DNA from 4 places in the Arthrobacter sp. AOP36-C1-22 genome. Region 3 is predicted to be linked to each of the others. Evidence: riboswitches for the same ligand, from Rfam matches in the RefSeq annotation. Region 3 holds a riboswitch; each other region holds the start of a gene.
What was found. Region 3 has a riboswitch for S-adenosylmethionine ahead of ACT3S6_RS13300 (acyl-CoA dehydrogenase family protein). Riboswitches for the same ligand answer to the same signal wherever they lie in the genome.

Region 1 (7,134 bases), on a different contig from region 3:
GGCCGCCACGACCCTGGTGGCGCCGGCCCAGGCCGCCGCCCCCGCGGGGGGCAGCCACGGAAGCCACCACGGTGGCGGGCCGGGAGGCCACCACGGCGGGGGCCACGGCAACGGCCATGGCGGTCATCCTGGCGGGGGTCATCACGGCGGGGGTCATGGATCTGGGCACCACCGGCCGGGAACCAGCACCATCCAGTTGCTGGGCATCAATGACTTCCACGGTCGGATCGAGGCGGGCGGCACTTCGGCCGGCGCCGCGGTGGTGGCGGGAGCCGTCAAGGAGTTGTCCGGCAAGAAGAAGCACAACACACTGTTCGTCTCCGCGGGCGACAACATTGGCGCCTCGACGTTCACTTCCTTCTCCCAGGACGACACCCCCACCATCGACGCACTACGCACTGCCGGGCTGGATGTCTCCTCTGTGGGAAACCACGAATTCGACCGCGGCATCGACGACCTGAAGAACCGGGTCATCCCGCGCTACGGAAAGCACAACAGGAACGCCGGGGCCGACTACGCACTGGGCGCCAACGTCTACCATGAGGGCACCCACCAGCCAGCGTTGAAGGAATATGCGCTGCGCAAGGTCCAGGGCGTCACGGTCGGCTTCATCGGCGTCGTCACCGAACAGACCAAATCGTTGGTCACCCCCTCCGGCGTGGCCGGCCTCGACTTCGGTAACCAGCTCGAGGCCGTCAACCGGGTCTCGACCCAGCTTTCCGACGGCAAGAAGTCCAATGGTGAGGCGGACGTGATCGTTCTGCTGGCCCATGAGGGGTCTGCCAGCACCGACTGCTCGGCGATCGCCGACGAGGACACCGCCTATGGGGAGCTCGTCCGCGGGGCATCGGCCGACGTCGACGCCATCTTCTCCGGCCATACCCACCAGGAATACGCCTGCTCTTTCCCGGTGGAGGGGTGGTCGTCCTCGATGAAGCGCCCGGTGGTCCAGGCCCATGAATACGGCACCACTCTGGACCGGGTGAAGATCACCGTGGACCGTCGTTCCACGAAGCCGGTCGCCCTCTCGGGTTCACTGGTGGAGCTGACGAAAACGAACCACGCCGGCGAGACGGTTCCTGCCTTCCCAGCGGATCGGCGCGTGGCACGGGTCGTGAAGAAGGCGGCCGAACAAGCAGAGATCGTCGGCGCAGAACAGGTGGGCCGGATCAGCGCCGACATCCTGCGCGGCGGGAACGAGCCGGGGGCCGACCGCGGCGTCGAATCCTCGATGGGTAATCTCGTGGCGGATATGCAACTGTGGGCGACCTCCAACGAGGATTTCGGCGGCGAACCGGCACAGATCGCCCTGATGAACCCGGGAGGCCTGCGGGCCGACCTGCTGTATGGCACGAACGGGACCGTCACATATAAGGACGTGGCCAACGTCCAACCATTCGGCAACACCTTGTGGACCGAGGACCTCACCGGGGCTCAGTTGAAGACCGTGCTGGAAGAACAGTGGCAGCCCGATGGCTCCAGCCGGCCCAAGCTGCATCTGGGGATCTCCGAAGGCCTGGACTACACCTACACGGAGGATGCGGCCCGCGGCTCACACATCACCTCGATGACCTTCGACGGTGCGGCCATTGCCGACGACGACGTGTTCAAGGTGGTTATGAACTCGTTCCTTGCCGCCGGTGGTGACAACTTCACCACGTTGGCCGAGGGGGCAAACGCGACCGACTCGGGCCAAAGCGACCTGGTCGCTGCCCTGGATTACTTCGAGGCCCACGACGTCGTCGACCCGGCCCCGCTGGGCCGGGCCGTCGCGCAGTAGTCGCAGTGTCCGCGCCGGCCATTCGCCGGCGCGGCCGTTGCCGGCCGCCTTCAGCCCATGCGCGAATTCGCCAGGATGATGCCGATGGGGGCCGATACCAGGATGATCACGATCATCGCCCGGTATCCATAAAGCCACCACCGCTGTTCCGAGGCAGCACCGCGGGCCGCCCAGATGAACAGGCCCATGGCGACGACGATCAGCCCCGCACCAATCCACGTCAGCAACGTCAGGGAGAACATCGAGCCACCCAGTACGGCGATATTGGCGAGGTTGTACGTCAAGACTTCGGCCGAAACGAAGCCCTCCGACGGGGTTTTTACGGCCAACCGGGCCTGGCCCAGGCCCAGCACCACTTGCGCGACACCGACCACCAGCACCAGATAGGCGACCGCCCAGGCGGCCAAATAGGACGGGGAGGCGGCACTGATGGCGGAGAAGAGACCACCGAGCAGCATGCCGAGGCCACCGATGACGAGGAAGGGAGTCGCTGTTCTGTTCACGCCTACAGACTACGGATTCACCGTCTCCCGTGGAACAACCCTCAGGCCCGGTTCTTCAGGGTGTCTTGACGCCGAAACTCCCGCACCCATACGGAGAGCGTGAATCCGGAGCCTGCGACGATGAGCGCGCCGATCACGGGCAGCCACCAGGATTCCCCGAAGAGCCCGAAGACCAACAGCAGTAGACCCACGAGGATCATGGCGCAGTAGGCGGCAATCAGGAGGCGTTGCTGGGTGGAGAAGCGCATACGCGCACCGTACCGCGTATTCGCCGACCTTTCGAGAGGCGGGCAACACCTGAGAGACTCTGCCCATGAGCGTTTCCTTCCAGTGCACGACGTGGACCACCATCCCTCAGGAACACTTATTCGATCTGGCCCGGAACATCGACACCCATCAACAATCGCTGGCGAAGTCCCGGGAGGAGGCCATCGCCGGTGTCACTTCCGGCCTCATCTCACTCGGTGAGAACGTGACATGGCGGGCTTGGCACTTTGGCGTCCCCCTGAAGATGACCAGCCGCATCATGCAGATGGAAGCACCGCACTCCTTCATCGACGAACAGGTCAAGGGCCCGTTCCGCTGGTTTCGTCATATCCATGAGTTCAGCCAGGAGTCGGGGGGAACAACCATGGTTGACCGCGTCGATTTCGCCGCACCGTTCGGCCCTCTCGGTCGTTTGGCAGAGAAGCTCTTCCTGGCCCGTTATCTGCAGAAGCTCATCGAGGAGCGGAACCGCCATCTCAGCGCCGGGCCCGTGGACTAATTAGCGGCCCTGATTGCGCGGATGCTTCCGTGCAACGCGTTCATTTCCGCGCTTATGGTTGCCGGTGATTCGCGCCATGAGTGCCTGCGGTTCTTGTGTTTCGATGTCGGCCAGGAAGCACGTGGCCATCATCCCGCGCAGTGTTGACGCCCGCCGGCCCTGATGGAAGATCACGACGGAACCGCCACGGGCACACGGTTTGTCAGCCCCCTGCCGCACCAGCCGCGTCTCGCACCGCTTCCGGCCACGGCCGCCAGTGCCCATCGGAAGGGAGCATGGCTTCTGCCACCTCCATCCTTCCCTCGGGCACATCCTCGGCATGGATGCACCCGGCTTCTTCCCACCGGCCCGGCTCGGCCAGCCGATAATCGACAGATTGGTCGTCGTTGGGATTAATTCGTTCAAAATAGCCGCCTGAGACGACGGCTCGCACCACGGATTCAAGGTTTTCCAACAGCTCCTGGACATCGTCATCGCAGGCATCGCAACCGCATACCGGATAGTGGGCGTCGTAGAGGGCGCCAGCGTGCAGGAAGATCCCCGGGAACCCGGTGAAGACGAAGGTCAGCGGGGCCGCGAGCAGGTTGGACGGGACGACCCGGACCGCGTGGACGACGTCCTCCGAGGGGAACAGCAGATCGGAAGCAACCTCCGGGTCCCGTTCGGCGACGACGTCAAAGGCGTCCAACAGCCAGTCGAGCTGGGCATCAGCGACCTCATGCAAGGGAGCGAACCGGTGTCGATGGCCCACCGTGGAGTAGGCGCGCGAAGGCGGAGACATCCCTTCCCACCGATGGCCGTAGGCGATCGGGGCGCCCTGTCCATCGCGATGGATCTCCGGGGTGAACTCCGGGCGCCGGTATCCGCTCATGGCCCCACGATAACCGCTGGGATACCCCCTGGCGAGGGGAATCCTGCTGCGGGGATGGCGGGCTCTCCACCCGCGGATGACCCGGCGTATGTCTCCGGATGACGCGACGCGTTTGCCCGATCGGCGTTCCCGCCAGCAGAATCGAACCCAAGAATCAAGAGATCCAACCTGAGGCCCTGGCCGGTTGGACGGCAACCCCCTTCGCCATAGTGGGGTGCCCCAGGTGACGATTCGACGCCGTCCCGACCGGGAGGCGTAAGTATGGCGCAGCGCCACGCTCGCCATGACAGCGAAGGAACGCCATGACCCAGACCCTTGCAGAAACCAGCATTTCCAACCGCGCCGAACGCCTCGATTCCGCGGGATCCGCCTGGGCGGAACGGATCGGTCAGAACACTGCCAGCGCATCGCTGCAGTTCCGCGCGACGGCCGACCCGGTGGGCTCGGTCGGTTCGACCATCCGCGCCGGACGCCACGAATTCACCGTCGACGAACCGGCGGCATTGGCCGGGGACGACGTCGCCGCCAGCCCCGTCGAATACGCCCTCGGGGCGTTGATCTCCTGCCAGGTGGTGGTCTACCGCCTCTATGCTCACCAGCTGGGCATCACGATCGACTCGCTGGACATCTCGGCGGACGCCGACCTGGATGTGCGCGGCCTGTTCGGCATCGAGGACAAGGTCCGCCCGGGATTCGGTGATGTGCGGCTGACCGTGGACGTCTCGGGTCCGGCCACCGAGGAACGCTATGCCGAACTCCAGGCGGCCGTCGACGCCCACTGCCCGGTATTGGACGTCTTCACGAACCCGACCCCGGTGACCACGACCCTGCGGGTCAACTCCTAGAAGGCGGCCAGCAGCCGACTCCCAACAGGACCTCCGAACCGGCTGTACCTGCCGAATTGCACGGTGTTGTCCCTGGGGCTGCGGCTCCTGGTGTCCAGTCACGATCCATGAAGCAGCGATCTCTTGATGTTCATGAAGTGAGCTTCTGTCTAGTTCGACGGTCCAGTGACAACTGTCCGGCTCCCGGCACCGTGATGGCCAAGTTGAAACCGCTGAGCTGTCGTGGATCGGGGTCTTCCCCGAGGACCAGTGCGCCCAGGCCTGCCACTGCCGGCGGCGGGAGCCGTCAGCAGGGCAGTGGCGGTGGCCGGCAGCCTCCAGAGGTCCCCCTGAACCACAAGGTGTAGGCGGGCAATCCTCCGATGCCACCGAGCTAGAGGTAGCCGGTTGCCCCGGCGGCCTCGAGCTAGTCGGGGTGGCTCCGGGGGCCTACCCCACACCAAGGGCAGACACGACGCGACATGGGGAGTCCTCCCCATCGCATGTCAAGGCTCCATCTGGAAGACTACTCCCGATCACCCGAAATACTTTCGATGGAGGAAATTTTGAGCAGCAGCACCCCCAACCCCTATGGCAACCCCGGAGGGGTCACCATGCCCACCCATGGTGAGGCTCCCTTGGACCAGCCGCTCTACGGGGCCAGCTTCGGCCAGGCCATCAAGCGCTTCTTCAAGAAGTATGCGACCTTCTCGGGTCGGGCCAGCCGCAGCGAGTTCTGGTTCTTCGCGCTTTTCAACGCCATCGTCTACACCGTGTTCTACGGCTTGGCGATCGGATTCGGACTGGCCGGCTCCGACCCCGTCACCGGTGAAATGGGTGCCGGCGGGGCCATCCCCTCCTTGGTGATCGGGCTCTATGGGTTGGCCATCATCATCCCGTCCATCGCCCTGAGCGTCCGCCGCCTGCACGACGGCAACTTCAGCGGATTCCTGTACCTGCTGATCCTGGTGCCGATTCTCGGTGGGCTCGTGGTCCTCGTCCTCATGATCATGCCCTCCGTCCCCGAAGGTGCTCGTTTCGACGCCGATGGCGGCGCGGCAGCCTACGGGAACGCCTTTGGCACCTCTGCCGGGTACCCGGGAGCACCGGCTGCCGGCGGCGGTTTCGCGGGCCAGAACCCCCCACAGGGCTACCAGCAGCCCACCGACCCGACCCAGGGCTAGCCAAGCCCCGGCGATGTCCCGGCGGTCCGCCGCCGGGGCATCGGCCCCGCACGCCAGCGCACACCGCCTGGCCTCGACTCCCCCGGAGAACCCCTTGAGCGCTGGTTACCCCAACCCCTACGGCGGCCCCGCGGGATCCGTCGCCCCGTAAAGCAACCCCTCGGGGCGCACCGTCACCTTCGGGGAGGTCCCGGTGGAGCAGCCGCTCTACGGCGCGGATTTCTATCAATCCGTGAAGCGCTTCTTCGGCAAATATGCAACCTTCAGTGGTCGAGCGAGCCGGAGTGAGTACTGGTGGTTCTGCCTCTTCAACAGCATCGTCTATCTCGTCCTCTTCGCCGTGTTCATCGTTCTCGGGGTCGGTGGCATGGACCCGGTGACCGGCGAGATGGGGCTCGGCGCCGCCTTCCCGCTCCTGCTGCTCACTGTCTACTGGCTGGGGACCTTCGTCCCGAACATCGCGCTCTGCGTGCGTCGGCTGCATGATGGGAACTTCAGCGGGCTGTTGTACCTGCTCACCCTGATCCCTTTCTTCGGCGGGGCTGCTCCTCTTCATCCTCCTGCTCATGCCCTCGGCCCCCCGCCGGCGCCCGTTTCGACGCGGATGGCGGAGCGGCAGCCGGCGCGGCCATGCTCGGGGCACCCACCGGGCATCCAGGCTCCGCGGTCGGCTACCCCGGCGCCCCGGCCGGCGATCCCGCGGGGCAGTACCCTCCACAGGGCCACCGGCAGCCCACCGATCCGACGCGGGGCTAGTCACGCCCCACGGATGTCCCGGCGGTTCAATGCCAGCACCGAGAGCCCGATGCACACCAGACCCACCCCTGCCAGCAGGAGGGCCGCCGGGACATCCACCCCGCTCACCAGCGGGGATTGTCCGTAGGCCCAGTAGTAGGGCGACAGCCCGTGCAACCATTCCAGTTCCGGATTCTGGTTGCCGATGGCGTTGAAGGCGTATCCCAGCACCGCCACCACGGCTCCGACGCCGATCCCGTGGATCCGCCGCCCCCCGATAGCCCCGCCCAATAAGGCGAAGGAGCCGTTGAAGAACACCAGCAGGGCGAACATCAGCACCCCTGCCACGGCATGGCCGGCGTCGATCCCCAGTTCCGAGGGCCCCTTGAGGATCAGCAGCACGGCCAGGATGAACAGGTGCAGGAGCAGGATCCTCATGACCAGCGCCGCGGCCCGTTCGAGGACCAGCTG
Region 2 (7,134 bases), on a different contig from region 3:
CGGGCGAGCCGCTGCATGTGCACCTCTCCGAGCAGCCCGCGGAGAACCAGGGGTGCCTGGCCGCCCACGGGGTGAGCCCCACCGCCCTGTTGGCCGGGCAGGGGCTGTTGGGTCCACGCCTGTCGGCGGTCCATGCCACCCACCTCACCGAGGCCGATATCGCCGCCCTGGGGGCCGCCGGCTGCTCGATCGTGATGTGCCCGACGACGGAGGCCGATCTGGCCGATGGCATCGGCCCGGCGCGGGCCCTGGTCGACGCCGGGGCGAACCTCGCCCTGGGCACCGACCAGCATGCGGTCATCGACCCGTATCTGGAGATGCGGGCCCTGGAATACGGTGAACGCCTCCGCAGCGGGATCCGCGGCCGCTTCGCCCCGGCGGAGCTGTCGGCGGCTTCGCGGGCCGGGGGGCTGCGCAGCCTGTCCCTGCCCGGCAACGACGACCACCTCCTGGTTGACGCCGGTAGTCTGCGCACCGCCGGTAGCCGGGTGGCCCAGCTGCCCTTGACGGCCACCGCCGCCGACGTCCACGCTGTGGTCATCAATGGCGTCGAGGTCGCCCGGGAGGGAATCCACACCCGGCTCGGCGATCCTGCCGCCTTGTTGAGGACCTTCATCTACGAGCATCGGGAGTTCGCATGAGTGCCACCTTGGTGACCAATATCGGGGAATTGACCACGCTGGACCCTGACGCACGGGTATTGGCCGGTGCCGCCGTGGTCATGGACCGGGGGCGTATCGCCTGGATCGGGCATCCCCGCCAGGCCCCGGCGGTGGATACCGTGTACGACGCCGGGGGCCGGGCCGCGCTGCCGGGCTGGGTGGATTCCCATACCCACCTGATGTTCGCCGGGGACCGGGCCGCCGAATTCGAGGCCAGGATGGCCGGCGCCGACTACGCGGCCGGGGGGATCAGCGTCACCATGGAGGCGACCCGGACCGCCACCGATTACGAACTCACCCGACTGCTCATGGGCCGGGTGGCCGAGGCCGCCGCCGGGGGGACGACCTACCTGGAGACCAAGACCGGCTACGGCCTGGATGTCACCGAGGAAGCCCGCCACGCCCGGATCGCCTCCACGATCGTGGACCAGGTCACCTATCTGGGCGCCCATCTGGTCCCGCCGGGCGCCGACGCCGAGCAATACACCGATCTGGTCTGCTCCGACATGCTCTCCGCCGTGCGCCCCTACGTGAAATGGGCGGATGTGTTCTGCGAACGCGGGGCCTTCACCGAAGACCAATCCCGCAGGGTCCTGGCCGCCTCCCGTGATGCGGGCCTGGGCCTGCGGGTCCACGGCAACCAGCTCGGTCCCGGGCCGGGGGTGCGGTTGGCCGTGGAATTCGGGGCCGCGAGCGTGGACCATGTGAACCACCTCGACGAGGCGGATGTCGACGCGCTCGCCGGATCCTGGTCCGGTTGGGATGCCGCGAGCGGAACGGGGGAAGCCGGGACCGTGGCGACCTGCCTGCCCGCCTGCGACCTCTCGACCCGGCAGCCGCTGGCCGAGGGGCGCCGGCTGCTCGACGCCGGCGTCCAGATCGCCCTGGCCTCGAACTGCAACCCGGGGACCAGCTACACCAGTTCGATGGCCTTCTGCGTTTCCACGGCGGTGCTGCAGATGCGCCTGTCCCTGACCGAGGCCCTGCAGGCCGCGACGATGGGCGGGGCCCTGGCCCTGGGGGTGCAGGACCAGGTGGGCAGCATCGAGGTCGGCAAACGGGCGGATCTGCAGCTGCTCAACGCACCGTCGGCGGCCCATCTGGCCTACCGGCCGGGCATGCCGTTGACCGGGGCCGTCTGGCGGGCCGGGCAGCGGGTGGATCGGACCGCCGTGGGGTCCGCGCCACTGGCATAGTATTCACCTATGCGTAGCAAGAGCCTGTGGCCGGAAATCCTGATCGTCCTGGGGCTCTCGCTGGGGCAGTCCGCCCTCTACGCGATCGTTTCGCTGATCGACAAGCTCAGCCGCGGCCCGCTGGGATCACAGACGACCACGCTGAATAATTCGCTCAGCAACCGGCAGTACTTTGATCTGACCTACCAGCTGATGGACATCATGTTCGCCCTGGTTCCGGTCGCCCTGGTGTTCTACCTGTTCTATCTGGCCGGCAGGAACGGGTTCCGTGCGCTCGGATTCGATCTGCGCCGGCCCGGAAAGGATTCATGGCAGGGGGTGGGGCTCTTCGTGCTGATCGGGGTCGGCACCCTGGGGCTCTACGCCGTGGGCCGGACGCTGGGGGTGACCACGGCCCTCGTCCCCGAGGCGCTGGAACCATATTGGTGGACCATCCCGGTGCTGGTGCTCTCGGCCATCCGGCACGGGATCCTGGAGGAGACGATCATGATCGGGTACCTCTTCGACCGGTTGCGGCAGCTGGGCTGGGGGACCTGGCCGATTATCCTCACCAGCGCGGTGGTGCGGGGCAGCTACCACCTCTACCAGGGGTTCGGTCCGTTCCTGGGCAACGCCGTCATGGGGGTGATCTTCGGCTGGATCTACACCCGGACGGGCCGGGTCATGCCATTGGTCATCGCCCATGCGCTGCTGGATATCGCCGGTTTCGTGGGGTATTCGCTCATCGGTTCGGCGATCGGGTTGGGAACCTAGCCACCCCTGGACCTACAGCTTGTAGGCAAACGCCTACAGGGTGTAGGTTCAATGCATGAAACGTGCACCCCTTCACCAGGCAGCAGTGGTCCAGGCAGCCGCCGAACTGGCTGACCGGGATGGCTTCGAGGCCATCACGGTCTCGGCGTTGGCCCGGGAGGTGGGCGTCCGCCCGGCCAGCCTCTACTCGCATGTCAAGGATCTGGCAGCCCTGCTGGACGGGGTGCACGAACTCGTCCTCGGCGAGGTGGCCGAGGCGGTGGCCGCGGGGATCGCTGGGCGCTCCGGATACGAGGCGCTCGTGGGTCTGGGTGAAGCCCAGCGCGACTTCGCCGGGCAGCACCCCGGCCGGTGGGCCGTCCTGGCACGGCCCGCCACGCCGAAGACCGCACGCTCCGCGGGGGCCATCCGCCTCGTTGACCTCACCTTCTCGGTGCTCCGCGGCTACCGCCTGCCGGAGACCGAACTGGTGCACGCGACCCGATTCATGGGCGCCACGGTCAACGGGTTCCTGGCCCTGGAACGGGCCTCCTCCTTCGAGCACCGCGACGAGCAGACCCGGACGTCTTGGCATCGCGCCCTGGAAGCCCTCGACCGCGCCCTGGCTAGCTGGCCCACCACCACAGAGCAGGAGCACTGATGATCACGACCGACCTCACCACAGACCTCGTCCGGGGCGCCGCCGAACTCGAGCAGACCCCCGACGGGATGCGGATCCACCGGCTGCCGGCCTGGGTGCGCCGGCAATACCCTGAACAGACCCTCATTGACCGTGAATCCCAGCCCGCGGGCGTCCGCATTGTCGTGAGGACGACTGCGACCCGGATCAAGCTCGTCTCCCATTCGACGCACACCGCGTTCCGGGGGAGCGAAAGGCCCCGTGGCCGCATCGACGTCTTCGTCGACGGCAGCCTCCAGCTCGGCGACGAACTCACCGGCGGGGACGCCGTGGAAATCGACATGGCCGCCGGCTCGATGCACCACGTGGCCGGGCCCCACCACACAACCGTCGTGGAGGGCCTCGCGCCAACGGAGAAGACGCTCGAATTCCACCTCCCCCACAATGAATCCCTGGAGTTGATCAGCCTCTGCTCCGACAAGCCGCTCCACCCCGCGCCCCGGACCCGTCCGCTGTGGGTCCACCACGGCAGCTCCATCAGCCAGGGATCGAACGCGGCATCCCCCAGCGGGATCTGGCCCGCCGTGGCAGCCCGCCGGGGCGGGGTCGAACTGCACAACCTCGGCTTCGGGGGCAGCTGCTTCGTGGACCCCTTCATGGCGCGGGTGATCCGCGATGCGCCAGCGGACGTCATCAGCGTCAAACTCGGCATCAACATCGTGAACCTGGATGCCATGCGCGTGCGGACCCTGGTCCCGGCCATCCACGGATTCCTTGACACCATCCGCGAGGGGCATCCCACCACGCCGCTGGTGTTGATCTCCCCGATCTTCTGCCCGATTCACGAAAGCACGTCGGGCCCCGGCACGATCGTCCCGGAGAGCCTGGGGACCAGCCAGGTCAAGTTCAGCGCGACGGGGACCCCAGGGGATGAATCGGCGGGACGGCTGACCTTGGAGGTCATCCGCCGCGAGATGCGCTCCCTGGTCGAAGACCGGGCGGACGATGCGAACCTGTACTTCCTGGACGGACTCGAGCTGTATGGGGCCCCGGACGAGGCCGAGCTGCCGCTGCCGGACAACCTGCATCCGGATTCCGCAACGCATCAGCTGATCGGCGATCGCTTCGCCGATCGGGTCTTCGCCGCCGACGGACCCTTCGCGGCGGTGCCGCGGCACTGATCCGGGACGGCACAGAGCGAAAACGACGGCGGCCCGCGGGCCGCCGTCGTTCGGTGTTCCACCTCCGTGAGCGGATCAGAGGGTGATGGTCCCCGAGGGGGTCTCGAAGGTCACCGTCATGATTCCCGGGGTGCCATTGGGGGCCTCCCACTGGACTTCGACATCGCCCAACGGCGACTCCGAGGGGGTGCCCAGCCATTCGCGGACCCGTTCGACCGAACCGGCGATCGCGATCCCGGAGATATGCCCCTGCGGATCCAATGCCCGGGAGGGGTGCAGGTCCTCGGTGCCGGTATCCCAGCGCAGCATGTAGGGCACCTGCGGGTCGGCGATCAGGCCCTTGATGCCGATCTGCTGCCACGTCAGTTCTTGGCCGTCGGGGAACTTGCGGTTGCCCGGGACCGATGACCGGCCCAGACGTTCCTCGAACGGGGCCAGGTCGTCAACGGCGACGCACCAACCCATCCATCCGCCACCCATCTCCGATCGGGCCCGGACGGCCTGGCCGAACGGCGCCTTGTCCGAGGACGGGTGGTCCAGGACCTCCACGACCTCCAGGTACTGGGTGTTCTTCAACGGGAAAATGACGTTCCTGGTCCCGAAGCGGGGATGAATGCCTCCCTTGACGGACTCGATCCCCAGAGTCTTGCCGACACGGGCGGCCGTCGCGGCCAACCCGTCTGGTCCACATGCGTACGAAACGTGATCCAACCTCATCATGGCTTCATGATCGCACTTTGTGAGGTGCGTCTCGACTTAGGGTGCCCTAAATCACCATGGTTCGTATTTTCCTCGACCCGTTTCCCGGGCCTCCATCGCGGCCGTCAGGAGGGGGACCGGACGGGGGAGGGGGAGGAATGTTGCGCCCTGCGGTCATATTGACGCCGCGTTGTTGCGGCGGCCGCCCCGATCCACAACACTGGAGGCAGGTCATGAGTGCCAGCGCGAAACCCCGGTTTGCTGGCCGGCAACCCTCCACTCGCGGTGGGGTGCCCCGGGTGAAGACCTGGTTCGCCTCCACAAGGAGAACGGACAAGCGCGGGTCACCTCCCGGCGTTCCCTTCCGGGACCGCCGTGGAACAGGGGCCCCTGAGTCGTAGAAGGGGACAGAAATGTCTGCATCATGGTCTTTTGAAACCCGCCAGGTCCACGCCGGACAGGCACCGGATCCCACCACCGGGGCCCGGGCGCTGCCTATCTACCAGACGACGTCGTATGTCTTCCCCAGCGCCGAGAGTGCCGCAGCACGCTTCGCGCTGAAGGAACTCGAGCCGATCTACACCCGCATCGGCAACCCGACGCAGGAAGCCGTCGAAACCCGGATCGCCGACCTCGAAGGCGGGGTCGGGGCCCTGCTGCTGGCCTCGGGCCAGGCGGCGACCACGCTTTCGATCCTCAACCTCGCGGGAGCCGGGGACCATATCGTGGCCAGCCCGAGCCTCTACGGGGGAACGCAGAACCTGTTCAAGCACACGTTGAAGCGCCTCGGCATCGAGGTCACCTTCGTGGAGGATCCCGACCACCTGGATTCCTGGCGGGCCGCGGTGAAACCGAACACCAAGGCATTCTTCGGTGAGGTCATCTCCAATCCGCGCCAGGACGTCCTGGATATCGAGGGCGTCAGCACGGTGGCCCACGAAGCCGGGGTCCCGCTCATCGTGGACAACACCCTGGGCACCCCGTACCTGGTCCGCCCCATCGAATTCGGTGCCGACATCGTGGTGCACTCGGCCACGAAGTACCTGGGCGGGCACGGAACCTCCGTCGCCGGGGCCATCGTTGATTCGGGCAACTTCGACTTCGCGGCCGACCCGGAACGCTTCCCGGAATTCAATACCCCCGACGAGTCCTACAACGGGCTGGTCTTCGCCCGCGATCTGGGGGTCGACGGCGCCCTGGGGGCGAACCTGGCGTTCATCCTCAAGGCGCGCGTCCAGTTGTTGCGCGATCTGGGTTCGGCGGTCTCCCCGTTCAACGCCTTCCTGATCGCCCAGGGCCTGGAAACCCTGAGCCTGCGCATGGAACGCCATGTGGCCAACGCGCAGAAGGTCGCCGAATGGCTCGAGGCCCACGCCCAGGTCGACTCCGTCGCCTTCGCCGGCCTGCCCTCCAGCCCCTGGTACGAACTCGGCCGCAAATACGCCCCGCGGGGCGTCGGCGCGGTCCTGGCCTTCGAGATCTCCGGCGGCGAACCGGCCGGCCGGGCCTTCGTCGACGGCCTCGAACTGCACTCCAACGTCGCCAACATCGGCGATGTGCGCTCGCTGGTGATCCACCCGGCCTCCACCACGCACTCCCAGCTCTCCGACGCCGAACGCGCCGCGGCCGGGGTGGGAGCCGGACTGGTGCGCCTGTCGGTGGGCATCGAGCACATCGACGACATCATCGCCGACCTCGAGGTCGGTTTCGCCGCCGCGGCCGCCGCCGGGGACGAAGCCGCAGAGGCCGCCCCGGAAGTCCAGGCCGTCCGGTGAGCCAGGGCGTCGGCGACGTGAGGGAACGACGTCAGGCCCCCGGGGCGCCGTTGATCCGTGACGGCATCCTCAAATGCGTGCCCATCGGCGGCTACCGCTTCGAGACCGGCGGCTGGCTGCCCGAGGTGATGATCGGCTACGAGACCTGGGGGACCCTGGACGCCCGGGCCTCCAATGCGGTGCTGTTGCTGCACGCCCTGACGGGGGATACCCATGTCTCCCGGGGGCACAGCCAGGAAGAAGGCTGGT
Region 3 (7,134 bases):
AGGCATAGTCGGCGTATTTGTTCTGCGCCTCCTCGTCTGTGGCAGCGGTGATGATCGTCTGCATCGTGTAGATCTTCACGTCGTAGCGGTCGCGGCCGGCGGCCTCGACATTGTCCCGGATCCTCCGCACGGTGTCGGTGAGGATTTCTTTGGTCGGACTATTCACGAAGACGGATTCGGCGTTCGCCCCCGCGAATTCCAGGCCGCGCGGGGAGGCACCGGCCTGGTAGATGACCGGGGTGCGCTGCACCGAGGGTTCGGTGATGGCAATGCCCGGGACCTTGAAGTACTTGCCCTCGTGGCCGATCTCGTGGACCTTCGACGGGTCGGTGTAGACCCCCGATTCCCGGTCGCGGAGAACGGCGTCGTCCTCCCAGGAACCCTCGAGCAGCTTATAGACCACTTCGAGGTACTCATCGGCGTGGTCGTAGCGTTCGTCGTGTTCCATCTGGTCTTCCTGGCCCATGTTCCTGGCTGCCGAGGGCAGGTATCCGGTCACCACGTTCCAGCCGAGGCGGCCGTTGGTCAGGTGGTCCAGGGTCGCCAGTCGGCGGGCGAACGGGTAGGGGTGTTCGTAGGCGGTTCCGGCGGTGACCCCGAAGCCGAGGTTCTCGGTGACGGAAGCCATCGCGGAGACCAGCAGGAACGGGTCGTTGACCGGGACCTGGGCGCCGGCGGAGAGCGGGGTGGAGTTGGTGGATCCGTAGACGTCGTAGGTGCCCAAGACGTCCGCGATGAAGATCCCGTCGAACAGCCCCTTCTCCAGCGTCTTGGCCAGTTCGGTCCAGTAGCCCAGTTCCTTATAGCGCCACGCCTGGTCCTGCGGATGACGCCACAGCCCCGGCGATTGGTGGACCACGCAGTTCATGTCGAAGGCGTTCAGGCGGATCCGGCGGCGTGCTGGTGTGGTGCTCATTTTTCTCCTTCAGGGGTCTTGAGGTCGCCGACGGCGCCGAGTTTGCGCGGCGTCGCGGCGTTGACCTCGTAGTCGCCGACGATGCGGGACTTGTACATGGCGGGGTTGTGGGTGGCTATGGTGCGCGCGTTGCGCCAGTGGCGGTCCAGATTGCAGGCGGTGGAGGTCGCCGAGGCGCCGAGGCCGTCGAAGAGCTTACTGGTCGCCTCGAGCACGAGTGGTTGGATGCTCGTCTGGGCCCGGTTGGCGGCCAGCTCACTGACCGCGTACTGCTCCGCGGGGCTCAGCCCCGGTTGGCCGATCACCGATTCGAGTTCGGCGATGGCGGCCAACAGGATCGCGTCCACGGCACAGGCGGTCGCCGAGATCTCTCCGATGACCTGCAGGACCTGGGGTTCATGCCGGGAGGGGACGCCGGTTCCGGTGGTGAAGGCGCGTTCACGCAGTTGGGTGTGGGCGCGGGCGTCGGCGAGGACCGCCCGGGCGATACCGGCCTGGACGGCGAGCAGTACCAACTGGAAGATGGCCGATTCCGGGTGGACGTCCAGCACCTCGGGGTCCAGGAGCGTATCCACGGGAACCCGGGCGAATCCGGTGGTCCCGGTGCCGGTGAGCTGTTGGCCGAATCCGTCCCAATCGTCGTGGATGACCACCCCCGAATGCTGGGTGGACACCACCGCGACGTGGCGTCCTTCAACCGCTGGCGCCATGGCGGTGACCGCCACCCAGTCGGCGAAGATCGTCCCGGTGCAGTAGTACTTCTGCCCCGTGAGCATCCAGCCGGCCTCGGACTGTTCGACGGCGGTGTTCAGGTGGCCCAGGTCGTTGCCGCCGCGCTCGGTGTAGGCGTTGCCGACGATCTGCCCGGCGACGAAGCGGGCGAACCAGCGCGCCTTGACCGCCTCGTCGTGGAGCAGCAGCACCGATTCGACGAAGCCGATATGGGCCCGCAGCAATTGGGCGATCTGCGAGTCGGCCTCCCCCAGCTCGATGAGCAGGCGGAAGGAATCAACCAGCGAGGCGCCGAAGCCGCCGACCTCCCGGGGGACCCGCAGGGCACCGAAGCGGGCCTGGTTGAGCCAGCCGACCTGTTCAAAGGGCAGGATCCGCCGGGCATCTCGGTCGGCGGCGCCATCGGCGATGCTGGCGAACACGGGTCTGAAGACCGCCGCGAGTTCGTCGTAGTGTCCGTCGGCGGGCACGCCGGGGGTCAGTTTGATCAGGTGTCGCGGGGTCGCTTCGTCGATCGGCAGGGCAGCCACAGAACATCACTCCATCGGTTCCGGCGTGAGCACCTTCCTCCCGACGGATCGGGAAGGGGTTGCTGCGGCGTCATCGAGCCAGATCTCTCGGCCGCTCTGGATGGTTGTTGTCTCCATTGGGCCACATCATGGGCCCTCAGCGCCACCGTTGGAGTCAACGGAAACCACTTTTCCGGGGTGTTTCAGCCCAGGTTCCGAGCCCCAGGCAATCCAAGCAACATCGAATATTTCCGTTATTTGCACGGGTTCTGGACACGAAAGTTCAATCCGGGCACCTCGCAGGAAACATCAATGAAATATTTCGCAACGCGTCGTGTGAAGTTGCTTCTTCTGGTGCCGGTGGCCTTTAGTGGAAAGGTACCCATCCCGAGCGGCCGAGAGATCTGGCTCCGTGACGCCGCAGCAACCACGCCGAACAAGGCCCCGCCACCCCGCGGAACCCGTCACCGGCGAAGGTGCTTCCGCCAGGAACGATGGAGCTGAGTTCATGAGCATTGCCCCGACCCGTACGACCGACGCACAGCAGACCCGCCTCGGGGGCTCCGTCTCCCCGAAAGCCCACGACAAACGCATTCGTTCCCAAGGGACGTGGCAGGGATCCATGCGGACGAAGATCCGGATCCGGGCCTTCGGCTTCGAAGTGGACGAGCCCGAACCCGTTGGCGGGACCGATACCGCCCCCACTCCCATGGAATACATGGTCGGCGCAGTCAACGCATGCCTGGGCGTGGTGGTCGAACAGATCGCCGAGGAACTGCAGATCGGTCTCGAAGCCATCGAGACCTATTGCCTGGCTACCCAGGACACGCGCGGATTCGCCGGTACCGCCGATGTCCAGCCCTTTTTTCATTCCTGCCGGATCGCCGTCCACGTCCAGACCGGAGAACAAGATGCCAGCCGGTTGGACCAGCTGACGACGTCCGTGGAATCACGTTGTCCGGCGCTGACCCTGATCCGCGCCGCCGGCGTTGTCGTGGATCTCCGCTGGCATTTCGCGGAGTTGATCGATGTCGACGCTCCTGAAAGGGAATGCAACAACGCGGATGCCCTCTCTCGCGGTCTCGACTCGCGGTCCCGAAAGGTGGAGCAGTGACATCGGCGGGCGCATGGACCATCGGCTTAGCCGTGGGCTATACGGCTCTTTTGCTCTTTGGCGGCCGCTGGTCCCGCGTGCGCGCAGGGCGTCCCGGCGGACAGGGCTTCTTCGATGGCGGCCGTTCCTTCAGCCCTTGGACCGTCGCCTTCTGCATCACGGGGATCTTCTCGGGCTCTTCATATATTTCCATCATGGAACTCAGCTATCGGACCGGGATTTCCGCTGCCTGGTACGGAGTGGCCGAAACGGTGCAAATTCTGCTGATCGCCTTGTTGCTGGTGAAACCGCTGCGGGAGAAGCTCGTCGTGACGGTCACCGGCATCATCGGTGATCGGTTCGGTCGGGCGGCTAAAGCCATCGCGGGCGTCATTACGGCGGTCACTTTCCCCATGTGGTCGGTGGCCACAACGATCGCCTTCGCCTCGGCTTTGACGGCGTTCACCGATTTGCCGCTGCAATGGACGGTCACTGCGACCGCGCTGCTTCTGTTGGTTTTTCTCTGGTCGGGCGGCATGAGGTCCGTGGCATTCAATCAGACGTTGAACTGCCTGGTCTTCGTCGTCATGCTCGTCATCGCGGGCTTCGTAGTGTTGTCGAATCCCGGCCCCGGCGGTTGGCAGGAATTGGCAGCCACCCGTCCGGCGATGGTCGACCCCGGAAATGCCGGGCTGTCCCTCATCGTCGCCTGGTTTGGGACATTCATCGTCAATGTGCCGCTGGCGCAGGCTGCCTTCCAAATGACCATGTCCTGCCGCTCTCCGCGTGACGGCCAGAAGGGCCTGTATGCGGCAGCCCTCTTCGGGATCCCCTTCATCGTCCTCGGTGCCCTGGTGGGGACCTCCGCAGCCATTGCGGTTCCCGACCAGGAACTTGGCCTCGTGGCTGTCCCCTATTACATCAGCGAGACCCTGCCGGCGCCGCTGGTCGGCCTCTTCTTCCTTGGCGTCTGGGCCTGCGCCATGGGCTGGGCGGGGCCATGCCAGTTTTCCGGAGCCACGTCCCTGGGCCGTGATGTCGGCAGCGCATTACGCCCCAAGGCCACCGAACAAGATCTGGTTCGCTACACCCGGTACTCCTTGGTTGCCCTGACGGCCTTGATGATCCTTTACGGGATCCTTCGCACCGAGCAGGCTGCCTGGTGGAACGTCCTTGCCTGGACCTTGCGCAACGGGGCCACGTTGGCGCCGGTTCTCGCGGTCTTCCTTTGGCCGTTGGCCAGCCGTCGGGCAGTACATGCAGCCATGCTTTCCGGGTTCCTTGCCGGCATTGCCTGGAACCAGCTCTCGGGCTGGTCCGCCACAACGTTCTTCGCAGGAATCCATCCCGTGTGGGCTGGAATGGGCATCAACCTTGCAGTCATGGTCGTGGTCACGCTGGTGACCGTGCCCTGGGAATCCACCCCGGATCGAAAACGACGAACGGCCGGCATCCGCTACACCGCGGGTGGAACGTTGGTCGCTGCAGCACTGCTGACGTTCGGAGAATGGCTGGGACATTTCGGGCTTCTGGGGCTGGGACTCTTCACCGCCGTGACCCTCTACTCACTGGCGATCTTCAATCTCACCGTAGGAACCACCCGCCGGCAGCACCTGCCCACCACGGAAGAAACCATCCCGGTTTCCGCCTAGGACCCCACCGGTCATCTCCCGGGGGCCGCTACCCACCGCGGGGAAGCCTTACATGGCCCCGCGTCATACTGCCCACCCGATTGGAGCACCCATGACCAACGTACCGACAATGGACTCCCCCACTGCCGACGCCCAGCTCGATGTCCTGAACGCCGAAGCCGCACGCCTGGACTTCTGGGCCGAGGCCGCGGCACGCCTGGACTGGACCGAACCCTGGCATACGATCCACAGCACTACCGCCGTGGACCCGGTGGCCCGCCGGGGCCCCGAACTACGCTGGTTCGAGGGCGGGAAACTCAATGCGGCGGTGAACTGTGCCGACCGGCATGTCGCCTCCGGCCAGGGGGAGAAGGTCGCCCTGCATTTCGAGGGCGAACCCGGGGACCGGCGCAGTGTCACCTACGCCGAGCTGACCGGCATGGTCAGCCAGGCGGCCCACGCCTTGACCTCCCTGGGCATCGGCGTCGGGGACCGCGTGGTCATCTACCTGCCGGTGCTGGTGGAGACCATTGTCATCACCCTGGCCTGCGCCCGGATTGGTGCGGTGCATTCGCTGGTCTTCGGCGGCTTCTCGGCCGAGGCCCTGCGATTCCGGGTCGAGGACACCGGGGCGAAGCTCCTGGTCACCACCGACGGCCAGTTCCGCCGCGGAACCGCGGTGCCGGTCAAGGCCCACGCCGACGCCGCGGTGGCCGGGGACAACGCCATCGAACACGTATTGGTCATCCGTCGCACCGGCAGCGGGATCGCGTGGACCGAAGGCCGGGACCTGTGGTGGCACGAGGTGGTCGAGAAGCAGCCGCGCACCCACGCCGCCGAGGCCTTCGACGCCGAAACCCCGCTGTTCATCATGTACACCTCGGGGACCACCGGGAAGCCCAAGGGTCTGGTGCACACCACCGGCGGCTACCTCACCCAAGCCTCCTGGAGCCACGAGTTCCTCTTCAGCCATCCGGACCCCGGCCAGCGGGACCTGGACGTGCACTGGTGCACCGCCGACCTGGCCTGGGTCACCGCCCACACCTACGAGATCTACGGACCACTGTCCAACGGTGTCACCCAGGTCCTCTACGAAGGCGTCCCCAACGCCCCGCATCCGGGACGGCACTTCGAGATCATCGAACGTTATTCGGTGACCAGCTACTACACGGCCCCGACCCTGGTGCGCTCGCTCATGGGCTGGTTCCCGGACGGTATCCCCGCCGATCACGACCTCTCCTCCATCCGGATGGCCGGCACCGTCGGGGAGGCCGTGAACCCCGAGGCCTGGCGTTGGCTGCGCACCCAAGTCGGCCGCGATTCCGTGGTTCCCGGTGAGCCCAATGCAGGCATCCCGATGGTCGACACCTGGTGGCAATCCGAAACCGGCGCCACGGTCCTCTCCCCCCGCCCCACCGACATAAGCTTCAAGCCCGGCTGCGGCACCCGCGCACTTCCCGGGGTGGCCACGGACATCGTGGACGAGGACGGCGCCCGGGTCCCGGCGAACGTGCAAGGGAACATCGTGCTCACCGCCACCGGCCCGGCCATGGCGCGTACCGTGTGGGGCGATCCGGAACGCTACTTCACCAGCTATTGGCAGAAGTACGCCGCGCAGGGCTGGTTCCTTGCCGGAGACGGCGCGAAGTACGACGACGACGGCGACATCTGGATCCTGGGGCGCACCGATGATGCGGTGAACATCTCGGGTCATCTGCTCTCGACCATCGAGATCGAATCAGCTCTGGTCTCCCATGCGGGGGTCGTCGAGGCGGGGGTCTGCCCCTCCGTCGATGCCACGACCGGCCATGCGGCAACGGCGTTCGTCGTGCCCCGCGACAAGGCGCTCCTCGGGGGCGGCACCAGTTCCGGGTCGACGCCCTCGCAACTGGCCGCCGCCGCCGATCTGCGCGCTCACGTGGCAACCCAGATCGGCCCGATCGCCAAACCGCGCGACATCGTTTTCGTCCCCGATGTCCCCAAGACACGGTCCGGGAAGATCATGCGCCGGCTATTGACCCAACTGTTCGAAGGATCCGCGTTGGGCGATACGACGAGCCTGCAGAATGAAGAGTGCCTGCCCGCCCTGCAGCGAATTTGTACCGCTGGCTGATCATTCGGTGTCCGACACCGACACCTTCCGCTGGTAGCCGCGCTGGGTCAGGTGGTCACTGACGTCCTCTTCGGTCCAGCAATCGATGTTCTTGATTTCCGGCATGTCGGTGGCCAGGAAGACCGGGTCCAGGCCCTGGG
Region 4 (7,134 bases), on a different contig from region 3:
TGCGTTCTGCTGGATCGTTTCGATGGCGTCGTTGATGTTGAAGGGGTTCACGGCCATGTCCCCGGCATCGGCGACCTGGACCTCTTCGAACGGGGAGAGGTCCATGGCGGGGTTGTAGGGCCGCAGCAGGCGGGAGGACTCCCGGACATGGTTGGAACCGAACCGCGCCCCGGGCCGGTAGGAGACCCCGGCGTCGAAGGGGACCCCGACGACCTTGATGCCGGCCTCCGGGGCCTGGTCCAGTCGCGGCAGACGGGCGTAGGTCGCCGGTCCGGCAAAGCGCGGGATCTTCGATGAATCGATGGGGCCGATCTTTCCATTGGCCTCGACGCGGATCTCTTCCATGCTGCTCCTTCTCGACGGGCCCCCTGAACGATCCCGCCCATGGTTGCCTAATAAGATACTTTCGTTGCCTTCCATGCTATTTGTGGTGTGTGGCACAGTCAAGACGCCCGGCGAGGTTCCGCCCGAAAGGTCCAGACCGTGATGATCCCGGACCCCTCACAGGCCCCCGGCAAGCGTAGTGTTCGGGTTCATGAGCAGTGCAGCAGGCCCTCGACGCGCGGGCGGCCGCGCGGGCGCTTCGGCGCCCGGCGGGCGCCTCGGTGGCTGGCTCATGGATTCGGCGGTCGCCCACCCCGAGGCCCCCTGGCAGGACCGCCCCTCCCGGGTGGCCGGCCAGCCCTGGTGGAAGGTCATGTGCCTGTCGGGGCTCGACTACTTCTCCACGCTGGGTTACCAGCCGGCCATCGCCGTCCTGGCCGCCGGGGTGTTGGCTCCCCTGGCCACCGTGGTCCTCGTCGCGGTCACCCTCGGTGCCGCGCTGCCCATCTATCGCCGGGTCGCCTCCGAAAGCCCCCACGGCCAGGGCTCGATCGCCATGCTGGAACGACTGCTGCCGCATTGGAAGGGCAAGGTGCTGGTCCTGGTGCTGCTGGGGTTCGCCGCCACGGACTTCATGATCACCATGACGCTTTCCGCGGCCGATGCCACCGCCCACATCATCGAGAACCCCTTCGCCCCGGCATTTCTGGGCGGCCAGAACGTGGCCATCACCCTGGTGCTGCTGGCCCTGCTGACCCTGCTGTTCCTGCGCGGTTTCACCGAAGTCATCTCGTTGTCCGTCCTCCTGGTGGGCCTCTACCTGGCCTTGAGCGTCGTCGTCCTGGCCTCCAGCCTGGTCCGGGTCGCGGCCTCCCCCGGACCCGTCGGTGATTGGTGGACGACACTGAGCAGCAGCCATGCCAGTCCCTGGCTCATGATCGCCATGGCCCTGCTGGTCTTCCCCAAGCTGGCGTTGGGCCTCTCCGGCTTCGAGACCGGGGTCGCCGTCATGCCGCAGATCCGTGGCCGCGCCGACGACACCGAGGCGGCCCCCGAGGGGCGGATCGCCGGGGCGAAGAAACTATTGACGACCGCCGCGGTGACCATGAGCGTGCTGCTGGTCGTTTCCTGCGTGGTCACCACCTGGCTGGTCCCCGCCGACGCCCTGCAACCCGGCGGGGCCGCCAACGGCAGGGCCCTGGCCTATCTGGCCCATGAGCAGCTCGGTCAGGGCTTCGGCACCCTCTACGACCTGTCGACGATCCTCATCCTCTGGTTCGCCGGCGCCTCGGCATTGGCCGGCCTGCTCAACCTCATCCCCCGCTATCTACCCCGCTTCGGCATGGCCCCCGAATGGGCCCGGGCCAACCGCCCGCTGGTGCTGGTGCTGGCCTTGATCGCCGCCGCCGTCACCCTCGCCTTCGACGCCAGCGTCGACGCCCAGGGCGCCGCCTACGCCACGGGGGTCCTGGTGCTGATGACGTCCGCGGCGGTCGCCGTGGCGATCTCCGCCCACCGTCGGGGCCAACCCCTGCGCAGCGCCCTGTTCTCGCTCGTCGTCCTCGTGTTCACCTATACGACGGTCGCCAACGTCATCGAACGTCCCGACGGGCTGCGGATCGCGGCACTGTTCATCATCGCGATCCTCTTCGTCTCCTTCATTTCCCGCTTCCGCCGTTCCACGGAACTACGGGCCACGACCGTTTCCTTCGACGTCGCGGCCCACACGCTGTTGAGTGCCGCCGCCGAGGCCTCCTCGGTCAACCTGATCGCCCACGAGCCGGTCAGGTTCAGCGCCGAACGCTATCGCCATAAGCTCCAGCATGCCCGCACGGCCAGCCACCTGCCGGTCACGGCGAAGCCGGTGTTCATCGAAATCGGCATCGGTGATTATTCGGATTTCGCCCAGGACGTGCTGGTCCGCGGCACGCTGCGGCACGGGTATGCGGTCCTGGAGGCCACCGCCCCCTCGGTCCGCACGGCACTGGCGGCGATCTGCCTGGGCATCCGCGACGAATACGGCATCATGCCGCATCTGTACTTCCGCTGGACCGAGGGCTCACCGGTGCGCAACCTGCTGGGTTTCCTGCTGTTGGGGCAAGGGGAGATCGCCCCGTTGACCCGTGAGGTGCTCCGTGAGGCCGAACCGGATCTGCAGCGACGCCCGTGGGTCCATGTCGGCTGAACCCGGCTACCTCGACGCGGCAGGGACCAGCGTCCAGAGGACCACCGCTTCCTCCTCCGTGGGGTTGATCCACGAATGCGGTTCGCGGCCCGGGAAGGTGACCGAATCGCCGCCCTCGAGCTCGAAGCGTTCATTGGCGAAGATGATGATGAAGCGCCCGGAGACCACATGCAGGACCTCGACCTCGCAATCCACCGAATACAGTTCGTCCTCGCCCTGCCCATGGGGTTCGATGACGGCGCGGATGACCTGCAGCCGCTTCTCCGACCGACTGGTCACCAGGCGTTCGATGATGCCGTGCCCGCCCAACGAGATCCGCGGGGCATCATCGAAACGGACCACATGGGTCTCGGGCTGGGCAAACAGCTCCCCCACCGACACCGAGAGGACCTGGCACAACGTGACCAGCGAGGCCACCGAGGGCGAGGTCAGGTCGCGTTCGACCCGGGAGAGGAAGCCCTTGGTCAGCCCGGTCGATTCAGCCACCTGTTCAATCGTCATACGCTGGGCATGACGCGCCGCCCGGATCTTCGAACCGATGGCAATCGGGGCGTTGCTGGGCTCGACGGGCAAGGCCTTCATGGGCGGTGTACTCCGGGTCTTCACAATGGATGTAGGTGCTGCATTACGTCACACAGCATAGGCCAATTGACCTGTTAGCCAGATCACTTTAGCTTAGTAGGCAACAGATGTTTACCTGTAAACATCATTTTTTGATCATCCTCCCTTTTCCGACCAGAGGTTCCCCATGGACATCATCAATATCGCGATCGTCATCGCGTACCTGATCGCGATGCTCGCGTTCGGCTGGTGGGGCAAGTCCCGCACCAAGAACAGCAGCGACTACCTGGTCGCGGGGCGCCGACTCGGCCCCTTCTTCTACACCGGAACCATGGCCGCCGTCGTACTCGGGGGCGCCTCCACCGTCGGCGGCGTCGGCCTGGGCTACGAATTCGGCCTCTCCGGCGCCTGGCTGGTCATCGCCATCGGCATCGGGGTGCTGCTGCTGAGCATGTTCTTCGCCCCGCGGCTGCAACGACTGAAGATCTTCACCGTCTCCCAGATGCTCACCCTGCGCTACGGCTCCAAACACGCCACCAACGCCTCGGCGGTGGTCATGCTGGCCTACACGCTGATGCTCTGTGCCACCTCCACCGGGGCCTACGCCACGATCTTCGTCGTGCTCTTCGACTGGGACCGCTGGCTCGCCATCGCCGTCGGCGGGGCGATCGTGCTCGTGTACTCCACCATCGGCGGCATGTGGTCCATCACCCTGGCCGACCAGGTCCAGTTCGTCATCAAGACCGTCGGTGTCTTCGCCCTGATGCTGCCCTTCGCCCTCTCGGCGGCCGGCGGCTTCGAGGGAATCTCCGCCGGCATCCCCGAACGGGCCCGCGATGAATTCTTCAGTTGGGGCGGCCTGGGCGCCGAGACGATCATCACCTACTTCGTGGTCTACACCCTGGGCCTGTTGATCGGCCAGGACATCTGGCAGCGGGTGTTCACCGCCCGCACCCCCAAGGTGGCCCGCTGGGGCGGAGCCACCGCCGGCATCTACTGCGTGATCTACGGCATCGCCGGGGCGATCATCGGCATGTCCGCCCGGGTCGCCCTGCCCGGCATCGACATCGAGGCCCTGGGCAAGGACGTCGTCTACGCGGAGGTCGCCATGACCCTGCTTCCGGTGGCCGTCGGCGGGATCGTCCTGGCCGCCGCCGTGGCGGCCATGATGTCCACCGCCTCCGGCGCACTCATCGCCGCGGCCACCGTGGCCCGCAACGACGTCACCCCCTTCGTCGCCAGCTGGTTCGGCAAGGAGATCGAGGTCAACACCGGGCGCAACCCCGAGCACGACGTCGCCGCCAACCGGTACTGGGTCCTGGGCCTCGGGGCCGTGGCGATCATCCTGGCGATCCTCGTCAACGACGTCGTCGCCGCCCTGACCATCGCCTACGACATCCTGGTCGGCGGGCTGCTGGTCGCGATCCTGGGCGGGCTGCTCTGGAAGCGCGGGAACGGCATCGGCGCCGCCCTGTCCATGGCGGCAGGGACCCTGGTCACCCTGACGACCATGATCACCCTGGAGGCACTGTCCACCGAGAAGTTCTCCGGGGTCTACGCCAATGAGCCCATCTACTACGGTCTGGGCGCCTCGTTGGTGGTCTATGTCCTGTTCAGCCTGCTCTCCCCGCCGACCCGCCCGGAAGTGGCCCGGCACTGGTCGGATCGGGTCGCCGGACGGGTCGACATGGAGGGCGTTTCCGCCGATCAGCAAGCCTGAACCCGCCCCGGCGTCGTCCTCGTTCCCCCCGGGTGACAGTGCTCCCGGGGGAGCAGATGTCGAACACGAATCTAGCCGCACCAACGCTGGGATGCAGCGGGAATGACGTGGAACACAGCTTGGGTTGCCCCGGCAATCACGTTAGGCTGGCAAAAAGCTTCATGAGACGCGGGCAACAGCTCCGACTACCCGCGCACCAACCCCAGGTTCGTGGGTGGTTCGGATGAAGAAGCGGCCCGCACGACAACGTGTTGGGTAAGAACGCACGAGAGGAAATCCGTGGCGCAAAGCGTCTCCGTCCTTCCAATTTTCGATTCGATGCTAGGCACCGTCTGCCTCAACGTGGACGGTCACTGGGAGCGCTTCATCGCGCCCCACCCCAAGGATCTCGACCATGCGCTGGCCAACACGGCCGGCCGACCGGTCTGGGAATCCGACTCCTGCGCACTGACCGTGCGTATTCCCCGGGCACACCGCCCCGACGGGGAAGCACAGGTGTTCTTCCTTGAACGCCTGCCCGTCCGCGACCGCGCCGAGGCTCCCTCGGGTATGCTGGTCGGCTGAAGGGGAGTAGTTCCACACCCCACCCGCGCTGGATCGTTGATCCGGCACGGGTGGACGAGGACCTGTCGACATACCGACCGCCCTCCCGGCGGTCCGGCATTCCACCCGGCACCACGCCGGGCGAACGAGACCTTCGGCCCGCCACTGGCGGTCCGAGGCTCGTGGCCACCCACCGACCTTTGACCGGCAGTCCCGCACCACCGCGGGGACATACGAACCGATTGAAGGACGCCCAATGACACCGGATGCCCCCTCCCCCGACGCCGATCCGCCAGCCGCGGAGGCCTCGCGTAGGGAGCCCACGCCCGCCGAGATCCGGCGCTGGCGCAAATACCTGGCCGACGAACGCGTCGAAGGTTCCATCTACCTCACCCTGGCCAAACGCCGTGAGGGCGAGGAACGCCAGATCCTGTTGGGTCTGGCCCGGGCGGAAGCCCGCCACCAGGAGCATTGGTCCAATCTTCTGGGCGAGCATGCCCGGAAGACCGCACGCCCCTCGCTCAGCCGCGTCATGCTGCGGTTCATGGCCCGCAACTTCGGTTCGGTCTTCGTCCTGGCCTTGGCCCAACGGGCCGAGGGCGCCTCCCCCTACGACAGCGACGCCGACGCCACCGCTCAGATGGCCGCCGATGAGCTGGTGCATGAGGAAGTCGTACGCGGGCTGGCGATCCGCGGCCGCAACCGGCTCTCCGGCAACTTCCGGGCCGCCGTCTTCGGGGCCAACGACGGGCTGGTCTCCAACCTGGCCCTGGTGATGGGCATCGGCGCCGCCGGGGTGTCCAGCGCGCTGGTCCTCTTTGCCGGGGTCGCCGGCCTGCTCGCCGGCGCCCTGTCCATGGCCGCCGGGGAATACGTCTCCGTCCGCTCGCAGCGCGAACTGCTCACCGCCTCCCAACCGACCCAGATCACGCTCATCGCCGCCCCGGATCTGGACCTGCAGGCCAACGAACTGGTCCTGGTCTACCGGGCCCGCGGCATGAGCCGGGAGGCCGCCGAGCACCGGGCCGCCGAACGGCTGGGGACCTTCAGCTGCGACTGCGACCCCTCATTGTCCCTGCAACCCGAGGTGCCCGAAACCGAAACCGGCGGCGACGAACACGAGGCCCTGGGCTCCGCCTTCGGCGCCGCCGCCTCCAGCTTCTGCTTCTTCTCCTCGGGGGCCTTGGTCCCGATCCTGCCCTACCTCTTCGGTATGGGCGGGCTGCCAGCCCTGCTGGTGGCCCTGCTCCTGGTCGGGGTCGCGTTGATGCTGACCGGGGGCATCGTCGGACTGCTCTCCGGCGCCTCCCCGGCCAAACGCGGGTTCCGGCAGCTGGCCATCGGCCTCGGTGCCGCCGGGGTCACCTACGTTCTCGGCCTGCTCTTCGGCGGGAACATCGGCTAGGACCCGCAGAACCCGGCCCCTTCCGTTCAGCTGGCGCGGCGCATCCGGCGGGCTGCGGCCACGGGGCGGCGGTCCCCCGCCGGGGGCGGGGTCGGCTCCTGCGTGTCCGGCTCGCCGGCCGGTTCGGTGCCCTGCCCGGGGGCCGGAGCATCCCGCCGTCCGGCCTTGGCTGCGGCGATCATCTCGCGTGCGGGCCGGCGTGGGGTCGTCGTCAACGGCCGGGGGGTCGCCCCGATCGGCGGCAACGGCTCCACGGGCACCTGCGGGGCGTTCTTCCGGGTCTTCGCCGCCTCGGCCTCCTCGGCCCGCGCGGCCTTCGTCCGGCGTTCGTGTTCCTGCCGGGCCGCCCTCTCCTCCTTGACCCGTTCGGCGGCGGCGGTCCGTTCCGCCTGGGCC

Region 1: another riboswitch for S-adenosylmethionine. It lies ahead of ACT3S6_RS04070 (OsmC family protein); the one in region 3 lies ahead of ACT3S6_RS13300 (acyl-CoA dehydrogenase family protein).
Region 2: another riboswitch for S-adenosylmethionine. It lies ahead of ACT3S6_RS12750 (bifunctional o-acetylhomoserine/o-acetylserine sulfhydrylase); the one in region 3 lies ahead of ACT3S6_RS13300 (acyl-CoA dehydrogenase family protein).
Region 4: another riboswitch for S-adenosylmethionine. It lies ahead of ACT3S6_RS14565 (hypothetical protein); the one in region 3 lies ahead of ACT3S6_RS13300 (acyl-CoA dehydrogenase family protein).

The regions. Positions count from the first base shown of each region.
Region 1 is NZ_JBQSWW010000004.1:118,488-125,621, forward strand. Features, by position in the region: gene ACT3S6_RS04045 (bifunctional metallophosphatase/5'-nucleotidase) at 1-1,780, shown strand, start outside; gene ACT3S6_RS04050 (hypothetical protein) at 1,831-2,283, opposite strand; gene ACT3S6_RS04055 (hypothetical protein) at 2,325-2,531, opposite strand; gene ACT3S6_RS04060 (SRPBCC family protein) at 2,597-3,049, shown strand; gene ACT3S6_RS04065 (DUF6226 family protein) at 3,252-3,920, opposite strand; SAM riboswitch class IV at 4,073-4,188, shown strand; gene ACT3S6_RS04070 (OsmC family protein) at 4,223-4,765, shown strand; gene ACT3S6_RS04075 (DUF805 domain-containing protein) at 5,311-5,928, shown strand; partial or broken gene ACT3S6_RS04080 (DUF805 domain-containing protein) at 6,161-6,409, shown strand; gene ACT3S6_RS04085 (ABC transporter permease subunit) at 6,685-7,134, opposite strand, start outside.
Region 2 is NZ_JBQSWW010000024.1:46,807-53,940, forward strand. Features, by position in the region: gene ACT3S6_RS12720 (formimidoylglutamate deiminase) at 1-641, shown strand, start outside; gene hutI (imidazolonepropionase) at 638-1,858, shown strand; gene ACT3S6_RS12730 (CPBP family intramembrane glutamic endopeptidase) at 1,868-2,611, shown strand; gene ACT3S6_RS12735 (TetR/AcrR family transcriptional regulator) at 2,667-3,251, shown strand; gene ACT3S6_RS12740 (GDSL-type esterase/lipase family protein) at 3,251-4,411, shown strand; gene ACT3S6_RS12745 (VOC family protein) at 4,487-5,131, opposite strand; SAM riboswitch class IV at 5,340-5,456, shown strand; gene ACT3S6_RS12750 (bifunctional o-acetylhomoserine/o-acetylserine sulfhydrylase) at 5,524-6,885, shown strand; gene metX (homoserine O-acetyltransferase MetX) at 6,903-7,134, shown strand, end outside.
Region 3 is NZ_JBQSWW010000027.1:13,043-20,176, forward strand. Features, by position in the region: gene ACT3S6_RS13295 (LLM class flavin-dependent oxidoreductase) at 1-916, opposite strand, end outside; gene ACT3S6_RS13300 (acyl-CoA dehydrogenase family protein) at 913-2,178, opposite strand; SAM riboswitch class I at 2,187-2,285, opposite strand; gene ACT3S6_RS13305 (OsmC family protein) at 2,666-3,271, shown strand; gene ACT3S6_RS13310 (sodium:solute symporter family protein) at 3,208-4,902, shown strand; gene acs (acetate--CoA ligase) at 4,994-6,994, shown strand; gene ACT3S6_RS13320 (alanine/glycine:cation symporter family protein) at 6,995-7,134, opposite strand, start outside.
Region 4 is NZ_JBQSWW010000035.1:11,170-18,303, forward strand. Features, by position in the region: gene speB (agmatinase) at 1-345, opposite strand, end outside; gene ACT3S6_RS14550 (amino acid transporter) at 536-2,509, shown strand; gene ACT3S6_RS14555 (helix-turn-helix domain-containing protein) at 2,516-3,091, opposite strand; gene ACT3S6_RS14560 (sodium:solute symporter) at 3,258-4,790, shown strand; SAM riboswitch class IV at 4,948-5,058, shown strand; gene ACT3S6_RS14565 (hypothetical protein) at 5,109-5,354, shown strand; gene ACT3S6_RS14570 (VIT1/CCC1 transporter family protein) at 5,590-6,738, shown strand; gene ACT3S6_RS14575 (hypothetical protein) at 6,765-7,134, opposite strand, start outside.